One region of the Micromonospora sp. NPDC048935 genome, then DNA from elsewhere that is predicted to be linked to it. Evidence: riboswitches for the same ligand, from Rfam matches in the RefSeq annotation. Region 1 holds a riboswitch; the other holds the start of a gene.

Region 1 (7,641 bases):
GCAGCGGCGAGATCGCCTGGTAGGGCACACCTGCCGGGTAGGCGGCCTGCTCCGGGTAGGCGCGTCCGTAGACCGGGATGGTGGCCCGACCGGGCTTCGGGGTGGCCACCACGCCGACGGTCCAGCTGGCGGTGGGCGCGGACGCCGGGTTGTGGAACCACGCCCGCTGCCCGAGGTACCAGATCGCCGTCCAGTCGCCCTGCCGGCCGGCAAGCGCGTACGTCTGACCGGCGGAGGCGCGGGCACCGTGGTCCGACACCTCCATCGTGTTGGGGGTGCCGTCGGGGCGGAGCGCGATGTCGTTGACGAGCGGCGCGTCCGCGGCCGGTGCGGAGCGCAGCACCACCGCCGAGGAGCCGCGTGGCGCGCACGGCACACCGGCGGTGACGCAGCCGATGAACGCCGGCTGGTTGGTGGCGAAGTCCGGGTCGATCCGGACCAGACCGGTGGCCGGGGTGCCGGTGTCCAGCCGGGGCGCGTGCAGCAGCATGAAGTAGTGCGTCCAGTCCCAGTACGGGCCGGTGTCCCAGTGCATCCCCCGGACGTTCGCGGCGATGGTGCCGGGCACGTTGTCGTGGCCGATGATGTGCTGACGGTCCAGCGGGACGCCCAGCCGCAGCGCGAGGTGCCGGACCAGCTTCGCCGAGGCCCGGTACATGGCCTCGGTGTACCAGGTGCCCTGCGCCGCGAAGCCCTCGTGCTCCAGCCCGATCGCCTTGGCGTTGACGTACCAGTTGCCGGCGTGCCAGGCGACATCCTTGGTCTTCACGTGCTGGGCGACGTGCCCGTCCACCGAGCGCAGCGTGTAGTGCCAGCTCACGTAGGTCGGGTCCCGCACGAGTTGCAGGGTGGTCGCCCAACTGCCCTCGGTGTCGTGGATGACGATGTACTCGACCTTCTGCCGGGCGGGCCGGTCGGACAGGTCGTGGTTGCCGTAGTCCCCGTCGCCGAACGCCGCGTAGGGCGCCGGGATCCACTCGCAGGAGATGGTGCGGGGGCACTCCAGCCCGTCCGGGCGGGCGAGCCGGCGCAGACCCAGTCGGTCCAGCCAGGAGCGCTCCGGACGGATCGCCCGGGCCGGCAGCGTGATCCGCGCTCCGTCGTCGGTCATCCGCGACTCACCGGTGCCGATGGTGGTGAAGACCTCGTCGGCGAAGGCCGCCGCGGCGTCGACGGTGTCCGCGCCGGAGTAGCGGGCCACCGCGCCGTACCAGGTGGCCGGGTCGGTGCCGGCACCGACGGGCGCACCCAACTCCCGCTGGTACGAGGCCAGCAGCGCCGCGCCGCCGCGGATGTTGACGCCGACGTCGGTACGCAGCGCGTCGGGGGCCGCGCCGGTCAGCGCGGCGGCGGCGTCCACGGTCTGCAACGCGGCGGCCGGTGGTGCCGGGTCCGCCGGCCGAGGCGCGGGTGCCAGCGGGGTACGGGAGTCGTCGCCGCGCGGATCCTCGGTGCCGGTGCCGGTGCCGGTGCCGGTGCCTGTGCCGGTGTCGTGGTGGCCGGCCACGGGCAGCGCGGCCACGTGTCTGGCGTCGGTCAGGTGCATCGGGCCGTAACCGCCGCTGGTGCTGGGTGTGCCGGCGTTGCTGTCCCAGCGGGACTCCAGGTAGGAGACGCCGAGCAGCACGTCGGTCGGTACGCCGAACTCGGCCGCCGCGGCGGCGTACTGCTGCTGGCGGTCGCCGCTGGGCGCGGCGGCGGCGTTGGCGGGTAGCGGCACCGCGGTCGCGGCGGCGACCACGGCGGCGGCGAGCAGTGCGCGCCGGCCGGGGGACAGGGTTGGAGGGTGCATCGAACCCCCTAGATTCCACGGGTGCAGGTCAGGTCACCTTCGCGCCGCCCGGGAGTCCGCGTCAATACCTTTCTATGTGTCGACCCGCCCAGAAAGAAATCTTCGCATCTGGTCGATGCTCCTCTCCGATCGATACGGAGTGTCACGGCCGTGCGGGTTGCGAAGTGGTAACGAGCGTCTCTACTCTGGTCTTTCGTCGGCCCGATAGCAGCTCCGCCCAGCCCGGGCGGTAACGGACCGACACCGCCGAGTCGTTTCCGAACGAACCGGGGACCCACGTCCCTCGGGGTGAATCCGCAGCCACTGCGGTAGGGCGCCGACTTCCCGCCCGAACCCGTCAGCTAACCCGGTAGGCGGTCAGGAAGAAGGAGTACGGAACCCCGGTGGCACTCCATGCCCCGCGGCCGTCGTCCGAGCGGTCGGCAACAGCCGACCCCATGTCGATCGCGCCGCGCCCACGCTGGTCCCGCTTCACCACCGCGCTCGCCGCACTGGCCGGCGTCGCCGTCGTCCTGACCGGCAGCGTCACCGCGGCCCACGCCGACCCGTCCGTCGCCGAGATCGAGCGCCAGATCGACGCCGACTGGAACAAACTCGAACCGATCATCGAACAGCACAACGCCACCCGGATCGACCTCGCCGCCAAGCGCAGGCAGGCCGACGCGCTTGCCGCCCGGATCGTCCCGCTGGAGCGCCAGGTCGACGCCGCGATGGACAAGGTCAGCGCCCTGGCGGTGCGCGCGTACAAGGGCGAGAACGTGCTGACCGTCAACGCCGTGCTGGGCAGCCGGTCGCCCAGCGAGGTGGTCGGGCAGCTCGAAATGCTCGACCGCTTCGCGCACAACCAGCAACAGGACGTCCGCGAGGTGGCCGACCTGCGCGACACGTTGGCCGGGCAGAAGGCGCCGCTCGATGCGATGGTGGCCCAACTGACCCGCACCGAGGCTCAGCTGGCGGCGAAGAAGAAGCAGATCAACGAGGAGATCGACAAGCTACAGAAGCTGCGCCTCAAGGTGTACGGCAGCGGTGGCGGCGGTCCGCTGCGCCCGGCGCCCTGCCCTGCCAGCTATCCCGGTGGCGCCGCCGGCACGGCGGTCAAGTTCGCCTGCGCGCAGATCGGCAAGCCCTACGTCTGGGGTGCCGAGGGCCCGAACTCGTACGACTGCTCCGGGCTGATGCTGGCCGCCTGGGCGAAGGCCGGGGTGTCCCTGCCGCACAACGCCGCCGCGCAGAGCCGCGCCACCAGGAAGGTCAGCAAGGGCGACCTGCGCCCCGGTGACCTGGTCTTCTACTACAGCGACATCCACCACGTCGGCATGTACGTCGGTGACGGCTGGGTGGTGCACGCCTCGCAGGCCGGCGAACCGGTCAAGATGAAGCGGGCCGACGACGGTCAGGTCCACAGCTACGGCCGTCCAGGCTGATCAGTGCGCTGACCGAGGGCCCGTCGCGATCCGCCGCGGCGGGCCCTCGTCGTCACGGGTTCAGCGGGTGGGCCAGGTGCGCCAGTGCTGCCAGGCACGGCTCGGCGTCGGCCCCCGCTGCCCCTGGTAGCGCGAGCCGTAGACCGCCGAACCGTACGGGTGCTCGGCCGGCGAGGAGAGCCGGAAGATGCAGAGCTGCCCGATCTTCATTCCCGGCCAGAGGGTGATCGGCAGGTTGGCCACGTTCGAGAGTTCCAGCGTGACGTGACCGGAGAAGCCGGGGTCGATGAAGCCGGCCGTGGAGTGCGTGAGCAGCCCGAGCCGCCCCAGCGAACTCTTGCCCTCCAGCCGGCCGGCGAGCTGGTCACCGAGCGAGATGACCTCCAGCGTCGAGGCGAGCACGAACTCACCGGGGTGCAGCACGAACGGCTCCCCGTCGGGCACCTCGATCGCCGAGGTCAGGTCGTCCTGCTGCATCGCCGGATCGATGTGGGTGTAGAGATGGTTGTTGAAGACGCGGAACAGCCGGTCCAGTCGCACGTCGATGCTGGAAGGTTGGACCAGGGTGGGCTCGAACGGCTCCAGGCCCAGCGTGCCGGCCTTGATCTCGGAGACCAGGTCGCGGTCGGAGAGCAGCATCGGACCACCATAGCGAGGCGGGGGGTGACCAGCGTGTCGAGGTCGCTGCTCGTACATTTGTTCGATAGAATGCTCGCATGGCTTCCTGGTCCGAATTCGCCGCCGACGAGCCCCGACTCGCCGACGGGATCCGCGTTCTCCTCCAGCAGTACGGGCCGGGCTTCGGCTACCTGGCCACGGTCCGCGCCGACGGCGGGCCCCGGGTCCATCCGGTCTCCCCGGTCATCACCGACGAGGGTCTGTTCTGCTTCATCATCGACTCTCCGAAGCGCCGTGACCTCGAACGCGACGGCCGCTACGCGCTGCACTCGTTCCCCCCGGAGGAGAGCGACGACGAGGCGTACGTGGCGGGGCATGCCCGTCCGGTGACCGATCCGGCCCGGGTGGCGCAACTGGCGCAGAGCGCCCGCGCCGAGCCGCAGGTCGACTGGAGGCTCTTCGAGTTCACCATCGACGTGGCGATGCTCACCCGCCGCGAGCAGCACCTCGCGGGCGTCCCGGGCCTTACGCCGGGCCGTCCGGCCGTTCGGGTCTGGCTCGACCCGCACGCCCCGACGGCGGCTGCCGCGCCACTCACCGTGCCGTCGACCCGCCCGGCCCGCCGCAGTCGCGACGTCCAGTGCACGGCCGCCTGACCACGGCCCAGAGACAGTCGGTGCCGGCTCCGTGCTGACGGAGCCGGCATTCGGCCGTACGCCCGGCGCTGCCCCCCGCGCCGCGCCGCCGCGCGCTGCCCTGCCCTGCCCTGCCCCGCCCCGTCCGGCGCTGCCCGGCACCGGCCTGCGGGCGCCGCCCCGCATGATCGACTCGATTATCATGAAATCGCGGTGTCCCGGCCGCTCGGACACCCCGACTTTCAGGAACCCGAGTGGATCAAGCCGGGCCGAACCCGGGCCGAACCAGGCAGAGCGGGCAGAGCGGCACGCGGGCAAGCGGCGGGCCGGGGTGCCTGGGTGCACGGGCACGGCGACTCGGGTACAGTGGTGCCGCTTGCGGGTGTAGTTCAATGGCAGAACATCAGCTTCCCAAGCTGACAGTGCGGGTTCGATTCCCGTCACCCGCTCCACGTACGGAAGCCTTGGTCAGGACGGATGTCCCGCCAGGGCTTCCGTGGTTCTAGGTCATGCTGAAACAGGGATGGGCCATTAGTGGGCCATTAGCTCGCCTCGGCGGCCGGTCCGTTGCCCTCGGCAACCCGCTTGACCTTGCGCTTGCTCGGCTTGCGTCGGGCCGCCCTGACGGCCTTGTCGATCGCGTCGGCGATGACCTGGTCGGCCTCCCGATTGGCGTGCTGATAGATCAGCGTCGCGCGGGGACTGTCGTGGCCCATCCGGGCCACGATGTCTCGCAGGCTGGCGCCGGGCGCCCGCGACGCGAGCGTGTTGCCGGGTCCGGTGCGCGGGCTACCCGGCGGCGCAGCTGACGTTGTTGAGCGTGAACGCAATTGGTACCGCGTCGCTGGCCTGCCAGGTGCCCAGGACGCCGAAGACCACCGAGGCGCCCGGCGCCACCAGGGGGTTGTAGCTGGCGTTCCGGGCCGTGACGGTGGCACCGCTCTGCTGGGCGGTGGCGGACCAGGACTGGACGATGTGCTGGTCACCGGGGAAGGTGAAGCTGAGCGCCCAACCGTTGACCGGCACGGTGCTGGTGTTCTTGATGGTGATCTGGGCGGTGAAGCCTCCCGGCCACTCGCTCCCGGTGCGGTAGCTCACGGTGCAGGGCGCCGCCGGCGGCGGGCCGATCGGCACCGTGGCGGTCCGGGTGAGCACGGTGCCGGTGGCGGTGTCCTCTACCCGGACCGTGACCTCCAGACCGGTGGCCGTACAGCCGGAGGAGACCAGGTAACCGTCGCGCCAGCTGAAGGTCGCGCCCGGATCGACAGTGACCGCCCAGCCCGGCAGCGGGGGAAGGGCCGGGCAGCCGGTGGGGATGCCGGGGGTGGAGCCGACGAACCGGGCGTAGATCGCCGTGCCGAACTGTTGCTGTTGGGCGGTGCAGTTCTGCCCGACGGCCGTGGCGGTGACGGCCTGGCCCGGAACCACCCGCGGCGGGTTGAAGGTGAGCGACTGGATCTGGACGGTACCGGCGCAGGCGTCGGCCGGGACGGTCGCGCCGGCCGGGGCGGTGCCGGCCGGATCGGCCTGCGCCGCCGCTGCGGGGACGGCCAGTGCACCGGCGGCGCAGACGGCGGCTGCGGCGAGCGTCAGGAGCGTACGCAAGAGGGTCCTCCTGGGTGAGCCGGGGGATACGGGCGTCGCCAGTTGACCGCATCAATCAACGCCTGTCAATTGATTGGACGTCGAGTGCACGGGCTCTATCGGTAGTCGGCGAACACCCGGCGTTCCACACCGTCGACGGTGACCGGGCCGCCGTGGGGAAGGATCCACTGTGGTCGGGTGTGGCCGAAGGGGATGCCGACGCAGACGACTGCCTCCGGGTTGTAGCGGGTCACCATGTCGACGACTGTGTCGCGCTGCTGCTCGCGTAGCCGTGCCCGCTCCGCGACGGGGGGTCGGCGCGTCTGGTCGGAGACCGGGGGGCGGGCGACCAGCACCGCGTCGACGGCGCTGAGGAGACCGCGTTCACCGAGCGATCGGACGATCCAGCCGACCTCGCCGGCCGGGAGAAGCTCCTCCGACGTCTCGATGACCAGCACCCCGCCCCGCAGAGCCTCCGGAGTGGACGGGAAGCGCCCCGCCGTCAGGATCCACTGGATGACTTCCAGGCACCCACCCCAGGTGGGGCCGGTAACTGCGCGACGCGGCCCGTGCCAGCTCCATGATTCCGTCGGTTCGCGTTCTCCGAAGGACGTCAACGCCCGCGGGTCGGCCCAGTCGATCCCGATGTCCTCGGACTCGCCCGGGTCGGTGATCTCCAACCGCTCGCCGGTGAGTAACGCCGCTCGCAGCGACCGGGCGTGGATGTCGTCCACGGCCGGCCCGGGGCCGAGGTGCACCTGGGAGGACCCACCGTAGAAGCTGGCGATGCCGAGGCCCCAGAGCCACTGGTGCAGGTTGGTGTTGTCGCTGGTGCCGAGGAACGGCTTCGGATCGGCTCGGGCGAGGTCGGCGTCGAGATGCGGGATGACGGTGATCTGGTCGTCGCCTCCGACAACGGCGAGAAGGCCGCGTACCTGGGGATCTGCGAAGGCGGCGTTGATGTCCGCCGCCCGCGCCGCCGCGGACGCGCCCACCGTGCGGGTGGTCGGGTATTCGACCGGCACGAGGCCGGTCAGGTCGGCGAGCCGTCGCATGGCCTGTTCGTGGATCTCGGGAAAGGCGCCGGCCGCGGCGAAGGACGGCGAGAGAACCGCGATCTTGTCCCCGGGTCGAGCCTTCCGAGGGCGAACAAGCTCATGCGTCATGACGAGATCCAACAGGTACGCCAGTCCGTCCGCATCTCATTTCGTTACAGGTTCCAGGAGAACCACGGGGATCTCCCGCGTGCTGCGTTGTTGGTAGGCGGCGTACTCCGACCTGGCCGAAACCATCAAGCGCCACAGATGCGGACGCTCCCCGGCCGTGGCGGGGCGCGCGTACGCGCCGAAGGTCTCCGTACCGACCTGCACCGTGACATACGGGTCGGCGAGCAGGTTGAGGTACCACGCGGGGTGGCGGTCTGCACCGCGGTTGGAGGCGGCCAGCACATAGTGGTCGCCATCGCGTGCGAAGACGAGCGCGGTGCGGCGCAGTTTGCCGGTCTGTCGGCCTCGGGTCGTCAGGAGCAGGTCGTTCACGCCGGGCCGGGGCCGGCCGCCGGTCTCCTCGAACCGGCGGATGTGCTCCG
Region 2 (7,641 bases), on a different contig from region 1:
CACGTCCTCGACGACGAAGAGCGAACGGCGGAACCGCAGCCCCTCCCGCTCGGCCGGGGTCGGGCCGATCGCGGTGCCACCCAGCGCCGCGTACGCCCGGTCGGACTCGGCGATGAGCGCGGTCAGCTCCGCCGGGTTCAGCGAGAAGTCCGAGTCCACGCCGCCGTCGGCCCGGTCCAGCGTGACGTGCTTCTCGATGAAGCACGCGCCGAGCGCCACCGAGGCGACCGCCACCCCGATGCCGGGCGTGTGGTCGGAGAGCCCGACCGGCACGTCGAACGCGCCGGCCAGCACCGGCAGCCGACGCAGGTTGCTGTCGGCCGGCGGCGCCGGGTAGGACGCGGTGCAGGCCAGCAGGACGATGCCCGCCGCGCCGCCGGCCCGGGCGGTGCGCACCGCGGCGTCGATCTCGGCGACCGTCGCCATCCCCGTGGAGATCACCATCGGCTTGCCGGTGCTGGCCACGAGCCGGATCAGCGGCAGGTCGACAAGCTCCGAAGAAGCGATCTTGTACGCGGGCGCGTCCAGCGACTCCAGCAGCTCCACAGCGGTCGCGTCGAACGGTGACGAGAAGACGGTCAGGCCACGCTCGCGGGCCCGCTCGAAGATCGGGGCGTGCCACTCGTACGGGGTGTGCGCCCGCTCGTAGAGGCGGTACAGGTTCTCCCCACCCCACAACTCGTGGCCGCTGGAGATCCGGAACGCCGGGGTGTCGACGTCGATGGTGATGGTGTCCGGCCGGTACGTCTGGAGCTTCAGCGCGTGCGCCCCGCTCGCGGCCACCGCGTCGACGATGGCCAGCGCCCGGTCCAGCTCACCGTTGTGGTTCCCGGACATCTCGGCCACCACGAACGGTCGCTCCCCGGCACCGACCAGGTGCGGTCCGATCTTGATTGTCGCCGTCATTCCGACCCCTGCTCCGGTATGCCCGCACCCGCGTGCGGTGGTGCTGCTGTCGTCGTCCACCCGGCGGGCGGACGACCTGGAAGACCAGTGCGCCGGGAGCCGCCCCGGCTCCCGGCGTCGTGTGCGGTGGGGACTGTCACGGCAGGCGGCCCCCGGCCAGCGCGTCCCGCCGATCCGTCACCGTGCCGTCGTCGCGTGTCGTCGCGACGTCCGCCGCTCGCCCCGGGTCGTCGTCGGCGCTGACCGCACCGACCGCGGTGCCGCCGCCACCCGCCGGGGCACCGCGGCGCAGGCGACCGGCGACCCGGTGGGCCTGACGCAGTGCCGAGTACGCCAGCCAGTCGCCGCGCCCGACGAGACGGTGCTTGAGCCCGGTCACGCCCGACGGCAGCGGGTAGCCACCGCTGGGCAGGTACCGGCGGTAGTGCTCGGCGGCCCGGTGGAAGAAGTCCCGCCGCAGGTGTGGGTGCAGCCGGTCGTCGTTGCCCACCACCACCAGATAGTGGTTGATCATCAACTGGAACAGTTCGGCCTGCAACCGCTCGTCCGGGTGCTTGCGGGCGACCCAGTCCAACAGGCGCTCGTACTGGGCGAACGCGTCGAAGTGCCGGCCACTGCGGGTGGACGTGATCGCGCCCTGGCGGCCCTGCCGGTACAGGTAGCAGACCCGGTCCAGCACGGAGATCTTCTCCGCGCCGATCAGCAGCGGGTGGCTGAACGGGATGTCCTCGTACCAGCCGGGGAAGAACCGCAGCTCCAACTGGTCCAGGAAGTCCCGACGGACCACCTTGTTCCAGGCGGTGTGCTGCACCCGCAGCAGCCGTGGCTGGTCGGCCAGACGGGTCACGCCGGGAATGCCGCGCAACAGGTGACTGCTGGCGTCGACCTCCCGCCGGCCGTCCTCGTGCACCCGCAGGTGGTCGAGCATCAGCACGTCGGGCTGGTGCTGGCGCAGCCGGTCCAGCACCGCGGCGATCGTGCCGGGCGGCAACCAGTCGTCGCTGTCGACGAACCAGACGTACCGGCCGGCGGCCACGTCCAGCCCGGCGTTGCGGGCCAGGCCCAGACCCACGTTGCTGCTCAGGTGCACGACACGGACACCGTCGTGGCCGGCGGCGTACGAGCGGAGCATGTCGCCGCAGCCGTCCGGGGAGGCGTCGTCGACCGCGACCACCTCGACCGCGTCCGACTCAGCCACCGGGATGCCGGCCCGGATCGACTCAAGGCACTGGTACAGGTACGCCTCGACGCCGTAGACGGGCACGACGATGCTCAGCAGCGGTGCGTGCGTCGGCTCATTGACCACGCCCGCCACCTTCGACGACCCGGGTGACCGGCCCCGGAACCGCGCGTGGCCGACGATGGTGGAGTCGCTGAACTCCCGACCAGCGGAAGGTTAACGACGACCGGCGGGATCGGGCCCGCGACGGGCGGGACGCGTCCGGTTCACCCGGGAGTGACCCGGTAGGGTGCCCCGGGTGCGGCCCTGCCGGGCCGTCGCGGGCGTCGCCGTCGCGCCGTCCACGCCGCGTCGAGGAGGATACGAACGTGCTGGTGACCCTGCCAAGCCTCGGTATCCCCGCATGACGAGCACCGACGCGGCGTCCACCGCCCGGCCCGGCCCGGCGCCGGCCCGGCTGCCCTCGCTGACCGGGCTGCGGTGGATCGCCGCGTTGCTGGTCTTCGGTTTCCACGCGGGCACCATGCGGATCATCGCCGAACCGGACTACAAGGCCGTGGTCGACAAGGTGTTCAGCCTCGGCCTGTCCGGGGTGCAGTTCTTCTTCATCCTCAGCGGGTTCGTGCTGGTCTGGTCGGCGCGCGAGGGCGACTCGCGGCGCACCTTCTGGCGGCGGCGGGTTGCCAAGATCTACCCCAACCACCTGGTGCTGTTCGGGGCGACGGTGCTCGTCGCCTGGTGGTTCGCCGACCCGGTGCTGCCGGCGGCCGCGCTGGAGAACCTGCTGCTGTTGCAGGCGTGGGATCCCCGCCCGGGCTGGTTCTACAGCATCAACACGGTGAGCTGGTCGCTGTCCTGCGAGTTCTTCTTCTACCTCTGCCTGCCGCTGGTGCTGCCGCTGCTGCGCCGGGCCCGGCCGACGCTGCTCGTGGTGCTGCTCGTCGCGTTGCCCCTGCTGATCCTCGCGCTCTGGCCGGCCCAGCACCTGGTGCCCGAGGTGAGCCGGTGGTGGTTCACCCAGATCTTCCCGCCGGCCCGGTCGCTGGAGTTCTGGTTGGGCGCGGTGGCGGCCGAGCTGATGCGCCGGGGTCTCTGGCGGGGCCCCGGGCTGACCTGGGCCAGCGTCATCTTCGTGGGCGTCTGGGTGGTGGCCGCGCAGTGGATCCCCGCGGAGTTGTGGACCACGTTGCTCGCGGTCGCGTACCTGCTCGTCATCACCGCCGCCGCGGACGCGGACGTGCGGGACCGGCGGTCGCCGTGGCGGTCCCGGCCGCTGGTCTGGCTCGGCGAGGTCTCCTTCGCCTTCTACCTGGTCCACGTGCTGGTGATGACGAGCGTGCTGCGCTTCAGCGGTGACTGGGGGACCGGTTTCCCGGGCTGGCGCGGCCCGGCCGTGGTGCTCGGTTTCCTGCTGGCGAACCTGGTCCTCGCCGGGCTGCTGCACCGCTTCGTCGAAACCCCGATGATGCGCCGGCTCGCGCCGCGCCGTCCGGCCCGACCGGTGTCCGTGCCCGGACAACGCACCGCCGCGACCCAGGCCGCCGCCGACGCGACCGGCGGCGTGGGTGCCCGAGCCGAGCCCGGCGGGCCCGACCAGACCGAGAATCGATCGACGTACGCGGACACCCGCTGACACCGTCCACCCAGGTCAGCGTCTCGGCGCGGCGTACGCCGACACGCCCGTGGTCGGTGCGCCAGGCGTCGGCACGACGGTAGCGTGGGGAGGTGCTTCCGGTCGCGTTCACCTGTCCGCTGTGGTGGGTGGCGCGCTGGGCGACACGGGTGCTGACCAGCCTCGCCGTCGTCGCGGCCCTGGCGCTCGGCGCAGGCCCGGCCACCGTGCCGACGCCAAGCGCCCTACCGAGCCTGAGCGCGGTGCCGAGCCTGAGCGCGGTGCTGTCGCCGTTCGGCTCCGGTCCGCCCGCGGCGGCCTGCCGGCCCACCTGGCCGGCGGCGGCCGAGGAGGCCGCGCACCCGGTGCCGGCGGCCGGTGCGGGTGTCGCCGAGGGGGCCTTCCCGGCCTGGTCGGTCGACGCACAACCGGCTCTCCCCGGCGCCCAGGGCGCCATCGCGACCGGCGTGCTGCCGGTGTGCGCGACCGGGTCCGACCGGCTGCCGCTCGTCGACGGTCTGCACAACTGGCCGCCCCGGGGCCCACCCGGGCGCTGAGCCAGCGGGACACGCGTCCCGTCGCCGCGCCCTGTCGACCCACCAGCTCCGCACCCCGCCGATCCCGTGGCCCGCCGTGGCCGGCGGCCGGTGGGGCTCCCATCGCTCTGCTTCCTCCGCGAGGTGCCGACCATGGAGACAGTCGTCTTCTACCAGTTCGTAACCGAGGTGCCGCAGGCAGCCGCCATCTGGTCGGCCCTGTTCCTGCTGGCACTGGGCGTCCTCGCCGTGCTTGTCGCCCGGCCCGAACGGGACCGGCCCGCCGACGGCCCGCCGCCGCCCGTCCCGACCGCCCGCGAGGTGGCCGCGGCCGAAACCGTCGACAGACACCGGTACGCCGAGGAGGTGGCCGTCGCCGCGGCCGGCGCTGCCAAGACGGCCGGGCGGCGACGGGATGCCTGGTTGACGGCTCAGGAGCAGGTGGAACGGGCCTGGGCGCGGTACGACGAGGCGGACACCGCCGCGCGTCGCTTCGCGGTGTCCGGGGCGCTGCCCACCCCGGGCACCCCCCGCACCCCCGCCGAGTACGCGTCCCGGGAGCGCTACCTGCACCGGGCGGCGACGGCGGCGTACTGGCGGGGTGACCTGACCATGGCGCAGCTCGGTGATGTCTTCGGGCGGCGGCGCGGCTGGGATCCCCGGCGGCACCCGGTCGAGCAGGAGGCGCTGCTCAGCCGGGCGATCCGGGACGCGCGGCTGGCCGACTACCAGGCCGCGGCCACGGCGGAGCGGGCCGCCTGGCGGGATGCGGACCTGGCCGCCTCCTCGGCGCGCACCCTCGCGGTGGAGGCGGCCACGGCGGTTGCCCGGTTGCGGCCGAGCCCGGCGCCCGCCCGCCGGCTGGTGCGCGGGGTGCCCCGGCCCGCCGTCGTGGCACGCTGGCGCCCGGCCCGTGCCCTTCGAGCCCGATCCGTTATGTGAGCCCGGTCACGGATTTACGAATCGGGCGTCCGGCACGATCGGCTCGATTTTTCCCGGGATTGTGGCCGCATTGCCGGCGGCCTGTCCGGTTGTCGACCGGAGGCGTCGCCGTCACCGGTTGTCCCATCGAGTCACGTCATCGGCAATACGCGCAGAAATTGCGGCTCCCATTGAGGTTTACGCAGGTGAGGCCGGCTTGGCAGGGTGTGGGTGGGCCAGTAGTGTCGTCCCGTCCGGTGCGGTAACCGATCGCAAGAGGCGACGCCGCGCCGACCCGCTCAATCGTGATCAACGAACCGGGGACCCATCAGTAAGTCCGGGGTGAATCCGCGAGCCACGGCCCGCGGTAGGGCGATCTTCCCGCCCGAATCCGTCAGCTAACCCGGTCGGCGGTGTCGGAAGGAGTTCCCAACTCGTGCAGCACCTTTCCACCCCTCGGCTGTTCCCTCGCCTCCACGGCGCAGCGGTGCCCCCGCTCATCCGTCCAGTGACGGTGAGCTGACCCCTCGGGTCATCGCCTCTCCCGCCCGGCCGTGCCGGGCGATTCCCTGAGCGGTTCACCATCCGCGGACCACGGTCCGCGCGCTGGCGCCTGCCCGGACACCGGTCGCGCCCCGGTGTGCCGCTCTCCCCCCGATCCGTGGAGGACCCCGTGAAGCACACCATGCAGCGTCAGCTCCGCCGCATCGCGACCGAGCGCCCGTACCAGATCGTCGCCGCCTCCGCCGCGGCCCTCGTGCTCGCCGCCACCACCGGCACCCTGCTCACCGTCGCCGACGACGCCCCGGCCGCTCCGCGCACCGCGACCACTGTCGCCGAGATGCGCAGCGACATCACCACCTCCCGCGGCGACGCGTCCCCGTCGGCCAGCGCCGCGCCGTCCAGCGCCGCCCCGGCCACCAGCGCCCCCGCGCCCGCCGCCAAGGTCAGCAGCAACCCGGACCTGACCCGTAAGCCGGAGCGGCCGAAGCCCCCGGCGACCAAGGTGCTCGACTACGAGTACGAGGCGCAGAACACGTACTACAACTGCGGCCCGGCGGCCACCCGCAACGCGCTCAGCGCCAGCGGGATCGACCGTACCCAGGAAGAACTCGCTGCCGAACTGGGCACCACCGAGATGGGCACCAACTCGGCCGAGGACACCACCCGGGCGCTCAACGCCGAGGTGAAGGGTTCCCCGTACCGGACCCGGATGTTCCCCGGCGCGCCCAGCCCGGCGCAGATGGACCGCCTCCAGGCCGACGTCGTCCGGGCCATCACCGACGGCCGGGGCGTGGTGGCGAACGTCGTCGGCGACGCCACCGACACCGACGGCGGCTGGCACTCCTACGGCGGCGGTCACTACGTCGCTGTCGTGGGTTACAAGGACAACGGCCGCACCGTGCGGATCGCCGACTCGGCGAACCCGGCCGACCCGTCGTACTGGATCACCACCATCGACCTGGCCAACTGGATCACCAGCCGGGGCTACTCCGCCTGACCCGGGCACCCGAACCGCCGCGGGCGTCGTCCCCCACAAGGGGCCGACGCCCGCGGCGTCTCTCCCGCCGGCCCGGGGTACGCCCCCGTCGGCGACTCTCGTCCCGGCCAGCGAACCGTGGGAGACTGCGGCCGTGGTGGACGAATCGGGTGGTCACGCCGGTCGACGGCCGGTCCTGCTGCTGTTGCACGGCATGGGGGCGACCGGTGACGTGTGGTTGCCCTGCGCGGCGCACCTGGAACAACACTGGCCCGGCCGGTGGCTGGCACCGGACCTCGCCGGCCACGGCTGGGCACCGCCGCTGCCGTCGTACTCCTTCGCCGGTCTCGCACAGCGGATCGCGCAGGCCCTCGCCCCCGACGACCGGCTCGTCGTGCTCGGGCACTCGCTGGGCGGCGTGGTCGGCCTCGCGTTGGCCGCGCGCGACGCCGGGATGCCGGTGGACGCCGTGGTCGGGTTCGGCATCAAGGCGCTCTGGTCACCCGCCGAGCTGGACCGTGCCGCCGAACTCGCCGCCCGCCCGGTGAGCTGGTTCGCCAGCCGCACCGAGGCGGCCCGCCGCTACCTGCGCGTCTCCGGGCTGGCCGGCCTGCTCCCACCGGACCACCCGGTGGTGGACGCCGGCCTTCGTCAGGTCGACGGCAAGTGGCGTCTCGCCATGGATCCCCACGCCTTCGCCGTCGGCGAGCCCGACCTGGGCGCGCTGCTGGCGGCGACCGACGCCCCGGTGCTGCTGGCGCGTGGCGAGCACGACCCGATGGTCACCGACGCGCAGCTCAGGGAGTACGGCGTACCGGTCGACACGCTGCCCGGCCTCGGGCACAACGCGCACGTGCAGGACCCGGCGGCCGTGCTGGCGCTGCTGGACGCGTACCGCTGAGGTTCGTTGCGGGTGTAGAACCGGTAGTGGCGCCACACCCGGACGCCCACCATCCCGCGTGGATGTCCACAGTCGAGCAATCCCTGATCACCACCGTGAGCCTGA

The links. Region 1 has a riboswitch for cyclic di-AMP ahead of ACGFIW_RS32335 (NlpC/P60 family protein). Riboswitches for the same ligand answer to the same signal wherever they lie in the genome.
Region 2: linked by a shared signal. The riboswitch ahead of ACGFIW_RS05250 (C39 family peptidase) and the one ahead of ACGFIW_RS32335 (NlpC/P60 family protein) in region 1 are both predicted to bind cyclic di-AMP.

Annotation. Positions count from the first base shown of each region.
Region 1 is NZ_JBICTZ010000018.1:80,239-87,879, forward strand. It holds gene ACGFIW_RS32330 (N-acetylmuramoyl-L-alanine amidase) at 1-1,792, opposite strand, end outside; cyclic di-AMP (ydaO/yuaA leader) riboswitch at 2,027-2,162, shown strand; gene ACGFIW_RS32335 (NlpC/P60 family protein) at 2,230-3,216, shown strand; gene dcd (dCTP deaminase) at 3,277-3,855, opposite strand; gene ACGFIW_RS32345 (pyridoxamine 5'-phosphate oxidase family protein) at 3,933-4,490, shown strand; tRNA gene ACGFIW_RS32350 (tRNA-Gly) at 4,848-4,921, shown strand; gene ACGFIW_RS32355 (hypothetical protein) at 5,012-5,185, opposite strand; gene ACGFIW_RS32360 (cellulose binding domain-containing protein) at 5,259-6,074, opposite strand; gene ACGFIW_RS32365 (LD-carboxypeptidase) at 6,170-7,219, opposite strand; gene ACGFIW_RS32370 (nitroreductase family deazaflavin-dependent oxidoreductase) at 7,256-7,641, opposite strand, start outside.
Region 2 is NZ_JBICTZ010000001.1:1,051,442-1,059,082, forward strand. It holds gene pseI (pseudaminic acid synthase) at 1-906, opposite strand, end outside; gene ACGFIW_RS05230 (glycosyltransferase family 2 protein) at 1,043-2,212, opposite strand; gene ACGFIW_RS05235 (acyltransferase family protein) at 2,490-3,719, shown strand; gene ACGFIW_RS05240 (hypothetical protein) at 3,812-4,255, shown strand; gene ACGFIW_RS05245 (hypothetical protein) at 4,388-5,176, shown strand; cyclic di-AMP (ydaO/yuaA leader) riboswitch at 5,442-5,583, shown strand; gene ACGFIW_RS05250 (C39 family peptidase) at 5,817-6,656, shown strand; gene ACGFIW_RS05255 (alpha/beta fold hydrolase) at 6,790-7,536, shown strand; gene ACGFIW_RS05260 (hypothetical protein) at 7,624-7,641, opposite strand, start outside.